Regions from separate parts of the Exiguobacterium sp. ZWU0009 genome, predicted to be linked through region 2. Evidence: a T-box and tRNA genes for the amino acid it is inferred to sense, from the RefSeq annotation. Region 2 holds a T-box; the other regions hold tRNA genes.
What was found. The T-box of region 2 lies ahead of L985_RS12030 (valine--tRNA ligase). A T-box ahead of a tRNA ligase gene usually reads a tRNA of that ligase, here a tRNA-Val.
Positions count from the first base shown of each region.

Region 1: it has a tRNA-Val gene. The T-box ahead of L985_RS12030 (valine--tRNA ligase) is inferred to sense a tRNA for this amino acid. The anticodon was not compared.
Region 3: it has a tRNA-Val gene. The T-box ahead of L985_RS12030 (valine--tRNA ligase) is inferred to sense a tRNA for this amino acid. The anticodon was not compared.

Region 1 covers NZ_CP018057.1:576,934-580,867, reverse strand. The annotation lists gene L985_RS02985 (PTS sugar transporter subunit IIC) at 318-1,340, shown strand; tRNA gene L985_RS02980 (tRNA-Val) at 1,438-1,510, opposite strand; gene L985_RS02975 (efflux RND transporter permease subunit) at 1,695-3,934, shown strand, end outside.
Region 2 covers NZ_CP018057.1:2,286,790-2,290,723, forward strand. The annotation lists gene L985_RS12030 (valine--tRNA ligase) at 1-1,787, opposite strand, end outside; T-box leader at 1,838-2,067, opposite strand; gene hemL (glutamate-1-semialdehyde 2,1-aminomutase) at 2,122-3,432, opposite strand; gene hemB (porphobilinogen synthase) at 3,429-3,934, opposite strand, start outside.
Region 3 covers NZ_CP018057.1:568,021-571,954, forward strand. The annotation lists gene yhfH (protein YhfH) at 165-311, opposite strand; gene L985_RS02930 (nitroreductase family protein) at 495-1,121, shown strand; tRNA gene L985_RS02935 (tRNA-Val) at 1,262-1,334, shown strand; gene L985_RS02940 (YdhK family protein) at 1,380-1,931, opposite strand; gene L985_RS02945 (sensor histidine kinase) at 2,079-3,428, shown strand; gene L985_RS02950 (response regulator transcription factor) at 3,430-3,934, shown strand, end outside.

The DNA of each region.
Region 1 (3,934 bases), 1.5 Mb from region 2:
GTAAATTCCTATTAGATTTAGAGAAAAAATAAATTGTCAGAAAATATTGATTATTGATCAGAAGCATGTTAGGCTTAGAAAAATTCACAGAGAGGGGCACGATTGAATGATTCCGACGCAACAGCCATTTAACCAAGCCGGACGACTGATTATTCTATGCATGAGGGACTGAAAACTTTTCCGATGATGAAACGGAAATGATTTTTGGGCCCTCCTTTCGATGCATCGAATGAGGCGCCCGCACAGAATGAGTGGCGCCTATCCCAAAAATGGATAGGCTTTTTTCATGGCAAAAAATAGAGATAGATAGAGAGAGGATGACAACGTTGAAAGAATATGCGATGGATCGAATGGTAAAAGTATCAGCTGGAATGGCGAATGCCGTTCTTGTAACACTCGGTGTCGGACTCCTGATTGAGACGCTCGGCAATTTTTTACATATCCAAATGCTACTGACGATTGGCGGCGTCGCAAAAGTACTGCTTGCTCCTGCACTCGGTGCCGGTATCGCCTTTCAGCTCGGAGGAAACACACTTGTCCTGTTCAGCGCGATGATCGCAGCGACGATTGGTGGTGCTGCGCTTCAATCGACTGCTTCTGGACTCGTTCTTGCCCCCGGTCAGCCAATCAGTGCATTACTCGCAGCTGCGGTCGCTGTATATGTCGGAAAACGCATGACTGGAAAAACGAAATTTGACATGATGGTCATCCCAATGAGTGCTGTGCTTGCCGGTGGTATCACTGGTATCGGTGCTGCTGCCGTAACGACACCACTCCTTACAAAATTCAGCGCTATGATCACCGCTTCAGTCGAATCGTCTCCTATTGCTACATCTCTTGTCATTGCACTCATCTTTAGTGTCTTATTGATGTCTCCCGCTTCATCCGCTGCACTCGCTATCGCTTTGCAGCTTGATCCTGTAGCAAGTGCCGCCGCACTCATTGGCTGTTCCGCTCAATTCGTTGGCTTCACATTGATGGCATATCGTCAGACGGATCCCGGTGGTTTGATTGCTTCTTTCTTTGTCACACCTAAAGTACAATTCCCGAATATCGTTAAAAATCCACGTCTTGTCGTTGCACCGTTTCTCGCAGCGATGATTTCAGCTCCTGTAGCGACGCTTCTTCTCTCTTTGAAAGTACCATATGAACTCGCTGGACTCGGTTTAAATTCGATGATTGCGCCACTCAATATCTTCGTCAACCAAGGTCCTCAGGCGTTCCTTATCTTCTTCTTGACTGGTGTCGTTTTACCTGGCGTCTTGACACTCGTCTTCTATCGATTGACGACTGTCGCAGGCTGGACGAAGCGTGGCGATCTTCATCTCGAAATCCAATAAAATAATATCTCTACCTTCCAACTATTCCTGATTGATTTCGGGAATAGTTTTTTTAATGCAAAAAAAATCGTTCCTTCGAAAAGGAACGATTTCGGTATGATTCTGACTGGGCTCGAACCAGCGACCTCTACCCTGTCAAGGTAGCGCTCTCCCAGCTGAGCTACAGAATCATGCTGTGTTGTTACTGGGTATATTTTTATTATAGCAGCATATCGAAAGGTGTAAAGCCTTTTTAACAAAAAAAATTATCTTTTTTCAAAAAGATCTTTTTGAATAAAACAGTTTTAAAGTTGCGGGTTCTATGAGTGTCCTCTACTATGTAAATAAGCACATATAAACGAAAGGAGTGTTCATATGAACTTTTTAACCCGATTCAGTTTAAAGAATTCGGTGGCTGTTTTCATCATCGCCATTCTTTTAGTTTTAGGAGGCGTCTATTCTTTCTCGAAATTAAAAGTCGATCAGTTCCCAGAAATCGAATTTCCTCAAATCTCTGTTGAAGCAGTATATCCTGGTGCTTCGCCCGACGATGTCGATAAACAAGTCGTCTCGAAGCTTGAAACTGCTTTGAAAGGAATCGAAGGAGCTACTAAGCTGACAAGCTCTTCTTATGAAAGCATCGGTATCTTAAACATCGAATTCCCGTTCGATACTGATATGGATAAAGTCGAACAACAGATTGATGCTGCAATCCAAGATGCGAATCTACCAGAGGAAGCAACAACGAAATTAAATCGTCTGTCCTTTGGATCGTTCCCAATCTATAATATCTCTTTCTTTAGTAAGGATGGTAAAGACATCGAAAAAATCCTCAAGGACGATATCGAACCTGAACTTAATAAGATTCCAGGAATCAATAGCGTTTCCGTTGGTGGCTACAAAGATGATCTCGTTCAAATCACCGTCGATAATCAGAAAGCAACAGAAGCAGGACTCTCGCTCTCAAGTATCAAGGAACAAATCAACGGAAAGTATGTCTCGTTCCCATCTGGTCAGCTATCAGAAAACGATTCAAAAATACCGATTCGCGTTGAGGAAAAACTAGAAAATCTAGATAAACTAAAAAATCTACAATTGACACCCGTTGCAGGTGCGACTAGTTCAGCTAGTAGCGATCAAACAGGTGGTTCATCTGCTGGCAGTCCACCACAAGGTGCAACACAAGGACCACCAAGTACAACAGGTGGAGCAGCTACAGATCAGGCGTCTGAACCTGCAGAACCGATTCGTCTAGAAGATATTGCAAAAATCGAAGCAGTCTCGCAACAAAGCGAAAAAACACGTTACGATTTAAAAGATTCCTTATCGATGGCAATCACGAAAAAACAAGATGCCAATACGGTCGAAATCGCAGATGAAGTCACGAAGATCCTTAATAAATATGACGATCAAGTCGACTATACGATTGGGATCGATTCAGCGAAGGATATCGAGGAATCCGTCGCGACACTCGTCAAAGAAGGATTACTTGGTGCCCTCTTTGCCTCTCTCGCTGTACTCTTGTTCTTACGAAATATTCGCGCAACGATTATTGCCATCGTCTCGATTCCTTTATCGTTACTCATTGCTGCTATCTTCTTGAACTGGCAAGATATTTCTCTGAACATCATGACACTTGGCGGGATGGCCGTTGCGGTCGGTCGTGTCGTTGATGATAGTATCGTCGTTATCGAGAACATCTTCCGGCGTGTTCGAAAATCCGAATCCGGTATGACGGATGAGATCATCGAACAATCGACAAAAGAGATTTTAAAAGCAATCACGTCATCGACGCTAACGACCGTCGTCGTCTTCCTGCCAATCGGATTCGTCGGTGGAATCACTGGTAAGTTCTTCTTACCGTTTGCTTTGACAATTATTTTCTCATTACTTGCTTCACTACTCGTTGCGATCACGATCGTACCGATTCTTGCGAAATTTGCCTTTAAGAAGGTTCCAGCAGAAGAAAAAGAAGGTGCTCTTCAACGGTGGTATGGCAAGCTGATTGAAAAGTCACTCTCGCATAAGGCGACGATCTTAATTGTATCGTTCATTCTTCTCGGCGGTTCTCTAGCGATCGTTCCACGTCTCGGCTTTACGTTCATTCCGAACGAAGCCTCAAAGACACTAACGGCATCGCTTGAACTTCCGGCTGCCACATCGCTCGAGAAAACGAGCGACGTCTCATTTGAGATGGAAAAGATGTTTGATAAAGAACAAGCAATCGCTGACGTCACGACGTCTGTCGGAGCACGAGACTTTACGACAGGCTTACGTCTCGATAATAAAGCAAGTTATTTCTTGAACCTGAAGGACGGCGCGAACGTTGAGAAAACGATCAAATCACTTGAGACACAGATGGAGGACATCGCTCAAGAGGAAAACGTCAATGTCAAAATCAGCGTAGCTGAATTATCAACAGGTGGTCCTCCGTCGAACAACAACGTCGATGTCGACCTGTTCTCGAACGATCTCGAAGCGCTTCAAAAAGCTGCGAAATTAGTCGAGGATAATATGTCCAAAAATAGTGATTTAAAATATATCACAAACAACTTCAGCGAAAAACAAAAGCAATTCCTCGTTGAAATCGATCCTGAAAAAGCAAGTGATCGTGG
Region 2 (3,934 bases):
ATCTGATCAAACGTTAGACCATCCATGTTCATCAAGGCAAAACGGCTTGCGTTCCACAGTTTGTTCGAGAAGTTCCATGTTGCTTCGATTTTTTCCCAGTAGAAGCGGAGGTCGTTCCCTGGCGTCGATCCTGTCGTTAGGAACCAACGAAGTGAATCGGCACCATACTTCTCAATGACATCCATCGGGTCGATTCCGTTCCCGAGGGATTTCGACATCTTGCGTCCTTCCGAATCACGAATCAATCCGTGGATCAAGACGTCTTGGAATGGACGTTGTCCTGTGAATTCGTACGATTGGAAGATCATCCGTGATACCCAGAAAGCGATGATGTCATAACCCGTAACGAGTGTCGACGTAGGGAAGTATTTTTGATAATCCGCTGCGTCCGTGTTCGGCCAGCCCATTGTTGAGAACGGCCAAAGCGCTGACGAGAACCATGTATCGAGAACATCGTTGTCTTGCTCCCAGTTCTCGATATCGGCTGGTGCTTCCTTACCAACATAAACTTCTCCTGTTTCTTTATGGTACCAAGCTGGAATCCGGTGTCCCCACCAGAGTTGACGGCTGACACACCAGTCACGGATGTTTTCCATCCAGCGCACGTACGTGTTTTCAAAGCGTTGTGGAACGAAATTGACCTTGTCTGGTCCTTGTTGCTCCTCGAGTGCTTTTTGCGCAAGTGGTTCCATCTTGACGAACCATTGGAGTGAAAGATACGGCTCAACGATCGCATCTGAACGTTCCGAATGACCGACAGAGTGTAAATGTGGCTCGATTTTGATCAGAACACCTGCTGCTTTTAAATCTTCAACGATTTGTTTCCGGCATTCGAAACGATCCATGCCTTCGTATTTACCGGCGTTCTCGTTCATCGTTCCATCTTCGTTCATGACGAGGACACGTGGTAACTCGTGACGGTTACCGACTTCAAAGTCGTTCGGGTCGTGGGCTGGTGTAATCTTAACGACACCTGTACCGAACTCCATATCGACATAGTCATCGGCAACGATCGGAATCTCGCGACCAACGATTGGTAACGTGATCGTTTTTCCGACGAGGTGAGCATAACGCTCATCCTTCGGGTTCACGGCAATCGCTGTATCACCGAGCATCGTCTCCGGACGTGTCGTCGCTAGTTCAACGTGACCTGAACCGTCCGTTAGTGGATAGCTGAAGTGATAGAACGCACCTTCGATATCCTTGTAGATGACTTCGATATCCGAGATCGCTGTTTTCGTCGCTGGATCCCAGTTAACGATGTATTCGCCGCGGTAGATCAAGCCTTTTTCGTAAAGTTTCACGAAGACTTCTTGAACCGCTTCCGACAATCCTTCGTCAAGCGTGAAACGCTCACGTGAGTAATCGAGTCCAAGACCGAGTTTTGCCCATTGTGCACGAATCGTTGATGCGTACTCTTCTTTCCATGCCCATGATTGCTCGAGGAATTTCTCGCGCCCCATTTCAAGACGTGATTGTCCTTCTGCCCGCAGTTTTTGTTCGACTTTTGCTTGTGTTGCGATACCGGCATGGTCCATTCCCGGTAAGTAAAGGACGTCAAACCCTTGCATCCGCTTCATCCGTGTTAGCATGTCTTGTAACGTCGTGTCCCACGCGTGACCAAGGTGCAATTTACCTGTGACGTTCGGTGGTGGAATGACGATCGTGTACGGCTCTTTTTCTGGATCCTGATCGGCTTTGAAATAGTCACCTTTCACCCAAAAGTCGTACCATTTTTCTTCCGTTGCCTGTGGATCATACTTCGTTGGCATTGATAATTCCTGCATCCTGATCGCTCCCTTTTTGTCCATAATAAAAACGGCTTCTCTCGTCCTATGCTAAGGACGAAAGAAAGCCGTTGCTTTTTTCCGCGGTACCACCTTAGTTCATCCAAAATCGGATGCCCTCGAGCCACGTAACGTGTGGAGGACGGATATCGCTCGTAAGACTCACGATATCAGCTCGTGGGGTGACCTTCCTCCTGTTCGCCCGTCACATCTTTCAGCCAAGGATGTGTTCTCTACACCGGTACGAATACAGGACTACTCTTCCCGTCATCGCTGTTGCCATTTTCTTCTTTACTCATTTTAGCCGAGAGTTCAAGTAATCGTCAAGAACTGCTTAACGACCAAATTCAACTTGGAGTTCTTGGAATGTCAATTCGACGGCTTCGATCGTCTGCTCGATGTCTTCGTCCGTATGGGCGATCGACAGGAAGAGACCTTCGAATTGTGACGGTGGTAAGAAGACACCACGCGCCGCCATCTTTTGATAATACGAACGGAACATCTCAAGGTTCGACGTTTTCGCTTTTTCGAAGTTCGTAACACGTTCATCCGTGAAGAAGACACCGAACATCGCGCCTGCACGGTTCGTCGTCAGCGGAATGTTGTATTTCGATGCAGCGTTCAGGTAGCCTTCTGACAAACGGCTCGCTTTCCGGTCGAACTCTGCATAGTGTTCTGGTTTCAATTGTGTCAATGTTGCTAGACCCGCTGCCATCGCGAGTGGGTTCCCGGATAACGTACCTGCTTGATAGATTGGACCTTGTGGTGCGATCTGTTCCATGATGTCCCGACGTCCGCCGTAAGCACCGACTGGCATTCCGCCGCCGATGACTTTACCGAGACACGTGATGTCTGGTGTAACACCGAAGTGCCCTTGTGCACAGTGGAATCCAACTCGGAAACCGGTCATGACTTCGTCAAAGATCAATAAGGCACCGTTTTCCGCCGTGATCTCCCGTAAGCCTTCGAGGAATCCTGGCTCTGGTGGTACGAAGCCCATGTTCCCAGCAGCCGGTTCGACGATGACACCAGCGATATCGTCGCCGTGTTTTTCAAACGCGATCCGGACAGCGTCCAAATCGTTGTACGGAACCGTCAGCGTCATGCTCGCGATTTGCGCAGGAACTCCTGGTGAATCTGGTAGTCCGAGTGTCGCGACACCTGAACCCGCTTTGATCAAGAGCGAGTCACCGTGACCATGGTAACAGCCTTCGAACTTGAGGATTTTCGTCCGACCTGTATAGCCGCGTGCGAGACGAAGGGCAGCCATCGTCGCTTCTGTCCCTGAGTTGACCATCCGAACGACTTCGACTGACGGTACCCGACTGATGACGACTTCCGCCATCGCTGATTCGATTTCCGTTGGTGTCCCGTAGCTCCAGCCACGTGTTGCTTGTTCTTGGATCGCTGACGTGACGATTGGATCGGCATGACCGAGAATCATTGGTCCCCATGACAAGACGTAATCGATATACTCTTTTCCGTCGATATCATAGAGCTTTGATCCTTTCGCATGATCTGCGAAAATCGGTGTCATCCCGACCGATTTATAAGCACGGACCGGACTGTTGACACCACCCGGCATGAGCGGGAGTGCCCGCTCGAATGCTTCTTTTGATTTTGAGTTCTGGTTAATTAAGCTCATTTCGACCCCTCCAGGTAACGACAAATGTCTTTTGCGAAATAGGTGATGATTAAATCAGCACCTGCTCGTTTAAAGCCAAGCATCGTCTCAAGGACGATTCGTTCTTCGTCGATCCAGCCGTTCAAGGCAGCGGCTTTGACCATTGCATACTCACCTGATACGTTATACGCGACAATTGGTAGATCGATTCGCTCGCGCACATCACGAATGATATCCATGAACGCAAGTGCAGGTTTGACGATCATGAAGTCAGCTCCTTGATCGACGTCCGCTGTTGCTTCGCGGAACGCTTCGCGACGGTTTGCTGGATCCATTTGATAACCTTTCCGGTCGCCTTCTCCCGGTGCCGAATTCGCTGCATCACGGAATGGACCGTAATAAGCAGACGCATATTTAACACCATAGCTCATGACCGGAATATGGCTGAAGCCATTCTCGTCTAATCCTTGACGAATCGCTGCGACGAATCCGTCCATCATCGATGATGGCGCGATGACGTCGG
Region 3 (3,934 bases), 1.5 Mb from region 2:
ATATCATATACAGATAATGTAACATTTTAATTGTTTCTTTTATAACAAATAGATGACAAAAAGATGACGGGAGATCGATTTTTCTAAAAATATCAACTTAATTAGAAATAGAGTATATAAAAACAAAAAAACAACCACTAGTTAAGTGATTGTTTTACATGTTATTAGTGTTCTGTTACAGCACATTCAACACATTCTGATTGATAGGATTCACATTGCTCGTCCATTTCTTTCCCACAATGAACGCATGTCTTAACGGGAAGTTCACGATAAAACTCAGCAGACGCTTCTTGGTAAAGGGGTTGTTCCATGTGTTTTTCCTCCTTCAAAATAAACGCAATGTCTTTTTTCTTGTTTTCATTGTATTAGTACAGAGGTTTAATGTCAACATTGTTTTATAACAGATGATTTATTTGGAGTATTGGTAAAGGACAATGAAAAAGAGACATGCTACGATATCTAAGTAATCTGATAATAATAAGGGGGATTTGTACATGACACATGCAACACTGGATACAATGCGTGTCTTAACAGAAAGACGTTCCGTTCGTCATTACGACGAAACGTTCAAACTTTCAAAACAGGAAGTGGAAGAACTATTAGAATGGACGACAGCGGCGCCGAGTGCTTGGAATCTACAACACTGGCATTTCACGGTCTTCCATTCAAAAGAAGCGAAGCAACAGCTTGCACCAATTGCATACAATCAGCCAGCCATCACTTCGGCTTCAGCAATCATTGCGATTCTAGGGGATGTTCAAGCCAATCGAAACTACAATCCGGTTTATGGTCCGGCAGTAGAAGCGGGTGGTATGACAGAAGAATTGTTCGATTCGATCAAAGAACAAGTAGAAGGCGCTTATCAAAGTGAAGCGTATGGTCGCGACGCGGCAATGTCGAATGCGAGTCTTGCTGCGATGCAATTGATGCTTGCGGCAGAAGCGCGTGGATTATCAACACTCGCAATGGGTGGATTTGATCATCAACGTTTTACGGAAACGTTTATTACCGAGTCACGGTATGTACCGGTCATGTTAATTGCTGTCGGTAAAGCGGTCGAAGATGCAAAAAAACGTCCAGCACTCCGTTTACCGATCGATCGAGTATCAACCTTCCTGTAAGTCATTCAAAATGGAGGAAGCGGGGGGCAATTCCTCCATTTTAATTTTTTTATTTTTTTTTCGGAAAAAGACTTGTCAGCCTTTTAGTTTCTTGATATATTAATACATGTCCTAGCAAGTACATTACGTACTGCAAACATGATTCTGTAGCTCAGCTGGGAGAGCGCTACCTTGACAGGGTAGAGGTCGCTGGTTCGAGCCCAGTCAGAATCATACCGAAAGCCCGCTTCTCCTTTATAGGAAAAGCGGGCTTTTTTATTATTTCTTTATCTCATCCTCGGTGACCCATTTATGATTTTTCACCATCTCTCCACCGTCCGTTGGTTCATAGTTCACCATGTAGACAGTCGTTTCTTTTACTTCATCAATCGTCGCTTTAGCTCCATCCATACCTTTCATATGATCTGCCTTGACAGTCGTTTCATCACCAACTTGCAGTGGCTTAGTTGGAACTGGATCAAGTTCTTCCTGAATGACCCATTTGTGATTTTTCACCATCTTTCCACCAGTAGTCGGTTTATAACTGATTGCATAGACGACAGTATCATAAGCACCGGCAATCGTTGCTTTTGCTCCGTTCATTCCGTCCATATGATTCGTCGTCAAAGTGACATTACTGCCTCTCGGATAAGTCGGATCACTAGCTTTCTTTAAACCAGACGGTACCTTTCCGCCACTCGAATGCATCATATCTCCATGTGACATGTCGTGTGAGTCACTATTACTTCCATCGTTATTGGCGGATCCACATGCACCGAGCCAAAGCGCAGAACTAAGAGCAAGTACAGTTAACGTCAATGATTTTTTCATATTAAAACCCTCCTGAAGTCATTAGTCTTCTTTACTATACCCAGCGTATGTGCAAATCGTGTGCAGATGAAGTGACAGTTTCGTTTATCGGCATTGATTATGTTTTTTTTCGCTATACTAAAATGGAGAGATAAGGAGGGAAACGTCATGCGTCGTATTTCATACTCGGTCGGAGGAATCGTTCTTGCGGCATTTTTAATTTGTGGCAGTGTATTGTTCGGGACTTTATATTATCAGTTGTCTCAAATACGAACGCAGGAAGTGGTGGATGGTTTGCTGAACCGAGGGAATACCCATCGTGATGTCCTGGTCGATTCCTACGACCAAACGACGATGCGTCATGTCAGTATGATGGAAGCGAACTCATCCTTTACTGTCGTGATCACCGATGCAAGAGGGAAACAACTCGAAGCATCACGTCCTTTGACGAGTGAGATGAGAAGTGTATTACAACATACAGATTTTGATTATCGTCAACGAGGAAAAATCGTAACGATGCGTAACTTTTTAATGACGGACAGTCCCATCACCATTGACGAGGAACATCGTGGTCATGTCTTCATGTTCGCTTCTAAAGCAATCGTGGATCACGTACTTGATCCGTTGAAACAGCAGTTTTTCCAAGTTGGTCTGCTTGCACTTTTATTGGCAGGTGCTGCAAGCATTTGGACGACCCGAATCATTTCTCGTCCGTTGATTCAGATGGAAAAAGCGACGGCGCGTCTATTGGATGGGGAAAGTGGAGAGTTGCCAATTGATCGAAAAGACGAACTGGGACAATTGGCGCGTTCGATTCAGCAGTTAAAACAGGATCTCGATTTTTTAAATCGGGAACGATCCGAATTTTTAGCAAGCGTATCTCATGAACTACGAACACCATTGACATATATAAAGGGATATGCGGATATTCTCAAACGCCAAACATTGACACCGGATGAACAACGACGCTACATCACGATCATTCGAGAAGAAAGTCAGCAAATGAATGAATGGATTGAACAACTATTTTGGCTGGCACGAATTGATGCGAATGCTTTTATGATGGAACGAAAACCTGTCGATGTCGAAGACTTGATTCATCAAGTGATACGATTGATGCGTCTAGACATCGAACAAGAAAATATTTCTTTTGAGATAGAAGGTGAGCCATTACAAGTGATGGGTGACGCTCATCAACTCCGTCAGATGATCGTGAATATCATTGAAAATGCACGTCGACATACGACGTCGGGAACAATCATCGTTCGTTATGGTGTCAACGCAGTAGGGGCTTTCATTCAAATCGAAGATACAGGAGAAGGGATTGCTGCAGACTCCTTACCTCATGTAACGAAACGGCTCTACCGAACGGAAACATCGCGTTCTCGAAAACATGGAGGAACTGGAATCGGACTCTCCATCGTTGAAGCAATTGCGCAGACACATGGAGCTGAATTGAACATCAAGAGTCAACTTGGACATGGAACACAAGTGACACTGCAGTGGAGGGAGAAATAAAATGCCGCATGTATTGATTGTAGATGATGAACCGAGAATGCTTGAACTGTTAAAACTGTATATTCAGCCGTATGGGTACACGTGTCAGCTTGTGGATTCTGCGCAACAAGCTCTTGAGCTCTGCTGTCAGAACGTATTTGATCTTATTTTAATGGATGTCATGATGCCAGATATGGACGGATGGACATGTTGTCGTCTCATTCGAAAACACTCTAACATCCCGATATTGATGGTTACGGCACGGAATCAGCGGGAAGACATCATTCGGACACGGGAAGTAGGGGCGAATGATTACATATCAAAGCCGATTCAAGAAGGAGAACTGATCGGACGAATGGAAGTTTTATTACAGCAGCGGCATGCTGGTCTATCCTATGACCGGGAAGGCTATCGTTGTTGTTACCTCCAACAAACGATTTCGTTAACGAAGACGGAGTTTGAATTGTTAGGTGTATTTTTAGATTCTCCACGACGTGTTTGGACGCGGAATCAGCTGACGACGATGT